Regions from separate parts of the Colwellia sp. BRX8-7 genome, predicted to be linked through region 2. Evidence: predicted binding sites of a transcription regulator. Region 2 holds the regulator's gene; the other holds the start of a gene.
The links. The regulator FNR, encoded in region 2, switches genes on or off when oxygen is low (the NO sensors DNR and NnrR bind a similar motif). The targets are predictions, from matches to a motif close to TTGATCTAGATCAA.

Region 1: the regulator FNR is predicted to act here: its motif matches at 1,178-1,191, upstream of H4J57_RS20090 (DUF3149 domain-containing protein).

The regions. Positions count from the first base shown of each region.
Region 1 covers NZ_JACGVP010000011.1:101,844-104,259, forward strand. Annotated here, with positions in the region: gene H4J57_RS12285 (heavy metal translocating P-type ATPase) at 1-517, opposite strand, end outside; gene H4J57_RS20090 (DUF3149 domain-containing protein) at 960-1,088, opposite strand; gene H4J57_RS12290 (tetratricopeptide repeat protein) at 1,245-1,967, opposite strand; gene H4J57_RS12295 (ATP-binding cassette domain-containing protein) at 2,035-2,416, opposite strand, start outside.
Region 2 covers NZ_JACGVP010000021.1:39,381-41,796, reverse strand. Annotated here, with positions in the region: gene uspE (universal stress protein UspE) at 1-788, opposite strand, end outside; gene fnr (fumarate/nitrate reduction transcriptional regulator Fnr) at 938-1,657, opposite strand; gene H4J57_RS17355 (sulfite exporter TauE/SafE family protein) at 1,696-2,373, opposite strand; gene ccoS (cbb3-type cytochrome oxidase assembly protein CcoS) at 2,379-2,416, opposite strand, start outside.

The sequences.
Region 1 (2,416 bases), on a different contig from region 2:
ACATGGGTAACACCAGTGGCAAGGTAAGTAGGCCTGCTCCCAATACGGGCCAACATGCTTTAGTATAAAAAGGCTGATGTTGGCTGGGCTTTTCTATCACGCTGTCATTGTTCAACGGGATAAAAAGGTAACCGGCTTGTGTCACGGCTTGGGTTAGTTGTTCATCCGTTACAAAGGATAAAGTTTTTACTTGTACGTGCTCGGTGGCTAAATTGACCGATGCATCGACCACACCGGTTACTTTTAACAATGCCTGTTCGACCCGCGTCACACAAGAGGAGCAACTCATCTTTCCAATACCAAATTGCTTTACCTTTACGGGCACTTGATAACCAGCCTCAATAACAGCGGTAATTAATTCACTATGACTGGCAGTGCCTTGAATAGTAGCCGTATCTGTAGCTAGGTTAACGGTAACATCTGTCACGCCAACCACTTTGTGTAAGGCCTTTTCAACACGACCGACACATGAAGCACAGGTCATACCGTCAATTATAAATTGTGTAGTTGTATTCATAAGCTTCTCATCTTAATTGAATTGTAGAACTAAGTTGAGGTTAAAGCTTACCACGGTAGTAGGGTCAACTGTTTTAGTATAAAAAGTGTTATAAGTAACAATTTATAATTTAACGGTGAACACCGTATTTTAAGGAGGAGTACAACAATCTTAATGACTGCTTTTTTAGATCAGCGATACCTGAGGTTAAATCTTTAATGTCTATATTCGTATCAAACAGTAAAATATACGCCTGCAAAATTTTAGGTTGCTAAAGACTCCTCTTTGGCAGCTATTGCCCTTAGGGTTATATTGTAGAAATTAACTACTTCAACGTTTAATTAAATTTTTTGAAAGATATTTTCGGTGCTTAAACGTAATAATTGCAGTTGCTGACTTTATTTAACGGTTTCCACCTTAATTTAGAAGGTTGCAACTTTAATCAACTTATACAGGTTTTTACCTAATTATTTTCATTGATGTTTTTAAGAAAATAATAAACATAAAAAGCACCAATACCTAAAAGAATTGCTAATCCGCCAAAAGAATAAAGTACAACGGGATCATTAATAATCATATCGAAAAAGTTCATAATAGACTCCATAAAAATAATTGAGTTATAACAAAAATGGCTATAACGTAATGTTATAGCCATTTTAAATCGTGGGTTACTTTATGGTTGTGATATAGATCAATGAACCTTAAATTTATCCCTTAGATTATTGTCTTATTTTTTAGAGCTAAGGTTTTATTGTTTAGCTTTTAATGCTTCTTGTTCGATAATTTGTTGATAAAGTCGGTCAGCCTTTTCCCTTGCTTGAGCTATTTCTACATTGCTGAGTTTTAAGGAGTCCATATCGCGACTTTTTCCTGCATTTTGATAACCATTACTTGCGGAAATAATATTCCATATAAAAGACATCTCTACACTTTTCTCAACACCCAATCCTTCAAAATACATCAGTGCTAAATTAAACTGGGCTAGGGCGTAGTTTTGCTTTGCCGCAGTTTCATACCAACGTGCGGCTTTTGGATAGTCTTTATATGTACCCGTGCCATTGAAATACATAACACCAAGATTAAATTGTGCGGCAACGGAGTCTCTTATCGCTGCTCTTTCCATCAGTGCAAAAGCGGTTTTTAAATCTTTTTTAACGATGACTCCGTCAGAATACATCAGTGACAAACTAAATAGTGCGTCGGGGTGATTTTGTGAAGCGGCTAAGGACATTAATTCCAACGCTTTTTTGGGATCTTTTGTAACGCCGTAACCATTTAAATAAATAAGCGCCATTTGATACTGCGCAGGAGAATACTCCTGAGCAACTAAGGGTTCAAATTCATTTATAGCCGCTTTAAAAGCACCACGGTTTAATTCATAAATGCCTTGGTCAAGATCACCTTGATAAGCAAAGCTCGAAACACTACTTACTATAGATAGACAAAAAAGGGCGAATATTGTTTTTTTCATAACGTTCTCATTATTTTAATCGTATGATTATTAAGTGTAGCAAGTAATATAATTTAATGATTAATTTTTACAGTGAAGCTTGCAACATAATTTCTTCAATTTGTTCTTCTAATTCGAGCCAATACATTTCATTTTCTTCAACATCTGCTTTGAGCTTAGCTTGTTGCTTAATGAGTACGGCTAAGCGTGCTTTATGTTCACTTTGATATATCTCACTTTCGGCTAATACTCCTTCAACTTCAGCTAATTCAGTTTGCAGCAGTTGCACTTTCTTCTCGTATTTATCGGCTTGTTTACGCAGTGGAGATGCTTTTTTACGTAATTCAGCTTGGTCTTTGCGTAATTGTTTTTTATCAACAACCTCAAGAGACTTTGCGGGTTTAGTATTTTTCAGTGTTTGTTTTTTGTCTTCATTAAGCCATTGTTGATAGTCATCAATATCACCAGAG
Region 2 (2,416 bases):
TCAGCATCAACGTGCTTAGAAATACTTTGAATAACATCTTCAGGTAAACCTTCTTTAACATGGGTATTTTTAAGCGGAATATTAAAGCTATTAGCATGGTCTTTCATCGCACTTTTGTGATGATTAAACATAGTGTCGTTATATTCAGAGGCGTTAAACTCTGGAATTTCAATGGCAATATTTACTGGCGTACCTGGATAAGAATTCACTAAATGGACATTAGCTTTAATCAGTGAAGAAAACACTATTGATTCTTGGGTTAACTTATTATTAAGCGCTTTGTGCTCATCATCATCGCTACCGATATTGAGTGCGGTAAGTAAATTACCATTGCTTGGCCAGCTATGGTCTTTAACCAGTAATACTGGGCAGGGACATTTCCTTAAGATATGCCAATCTGTTGGCGTAAAAATAACCGACTTTAGCTTGTCATGTTGATGGGTGCCTTTGATGACAATATCGAAGTTTTCAGCCAGTACTTTTTTTATGATCTTTTCAAATGGGCGATTATGCCAAATAATACAGGTATCTATGGTTATGTCTTGGTGATCAGTTTCTGAAATCTTTTCGTCTAACCATAGTTTACGATCATTAATAACCGATTGACGCATTGCTTCTCGCTCATCGCCAGAAAGCATGGTGGTCATTTCATAAGATAAATCATAAATGGTTAAAAATGCAGTGATCTGTCCGCCACTGTGTCGTGCTAATTCAATCGCACGTTTCAACGCTTTTTGATTTTCAGTGGTTGGATCAATAACGGCTAATATTTTTTTATACTTATCCATAATGTTTACTCCCTAGTTATTAAATAATATTAATAATAGACCATAATTAATAGATATTATTTGCTTTAAATCATAATATTTCAATAAAAAAAATGCTTAACATCTTTAATGTTAAGCATTTATCTATAATTATTTAAAAAAGCGATAAACTACAGTGAAGCACACTCGTTAAGTTTATCCATATTAAGTATTGTGATGAGTTTTCCATCAACTGTGATTAATTCATTTTTTTGAAAACGATTTAATAATCTACTGATGGTTTCAACCGTTAAACCAATATAATTACCAATGTCACTTCGCGTCATCGTTAGGCGAAAATCTGTTAGTGACATACCCCGTGCATGATAGCGACTGGCTAAGGTTGAAATAAAAGTTGCCAAGCGTTGTTCAGCATTTTTGCGGTTAAGTAGCGTTAACATTTCTTGATCTGCGCGGATTTCTGAACTCATCATGCGAAGAATTTGTTTTTTCAACTTAGGCATCGTATTCGATAATGAATCTAAAGTATTGTAAGGTATCTCACAGACCATAGATGTTTCTAAGGCTTTTGCAAAACTAGGATGCTCTGACTCAGCAATAGCATCAAAACCTAATAAATCACCCGCTAAATGAAAACCGGTAATTTGTTCTTCACCTTGTTCATTAACCGTAAATGTTTTGAATGTTCCAGAGCGAATAGCGTATAAAGCTTGCATTTTGTCGCCATCTTGGAAAATTTGTTCGCCTTTATGGATAGGGCGTTTACGGTCAATAATGCTGTCTAGTGTATCGAGTTCTTTATCATTTAAAGAGAAAGGTAAACACAGCTCGCTGATACTACAGTTTTGACAATGAATATGTTGAGATGTAGAACATGGCTTTTTATACATATTAACCTAAATGAGTTATCCCTAATTTATCGATCATATTAAAACAATTGCTGATATGCAAACATTAAACTGTATATTCCGTATGAAATTATCATTAGCGCCATTATTTTCTTGAATTTCGTGTTTGTTACCAACGACTTTATACCAAAAGAGCCAAGTGAAAGACTTAACAAGGCTGGTAAAGTACCTAAACCAAAACTGGTCATAATTAGGGCGCCACTGAGGGCACTTCCACTGGCTAAGGACCAAGTTAATGTTGAGTAGACTAAACCACAAGGTAACCATCCCCAGACTGCTCCTAATGCTAGCGCTTGTTTAGCATTATTAATGGGAATAAACCTTTTACTTAACGGGGATAGATAGCGCCAAAGGAACTTACCCATTTTTTCAACTTTTGATAGCCACATTAACCATTGGCCTAAATACAAGCCTAATAAAATTAAAAATACCGCTGCAAATAAGCGTAAAAAACCTAATGGAACGCCAATATTTTTTATTGCAATAGAACTACTAAATCCAACGATTGCCCCAATTAAGCTATAAGAAAAAATTCGGCCAACATTATATGCACCGACCAGCTTAAATTTATCCCTGCCTTTTTGTTGCGGTGATATAGCAGATGTTAACATCGTTGTTATACCACCACACATACCGATACAATGTCCCGAACCTAACAAGCCGATGATGAATGCAGATAAATAATCTATACTTAACATGGCTGTTATTTACTACCTGTATCATTTTTAGCTGTATTTTGGC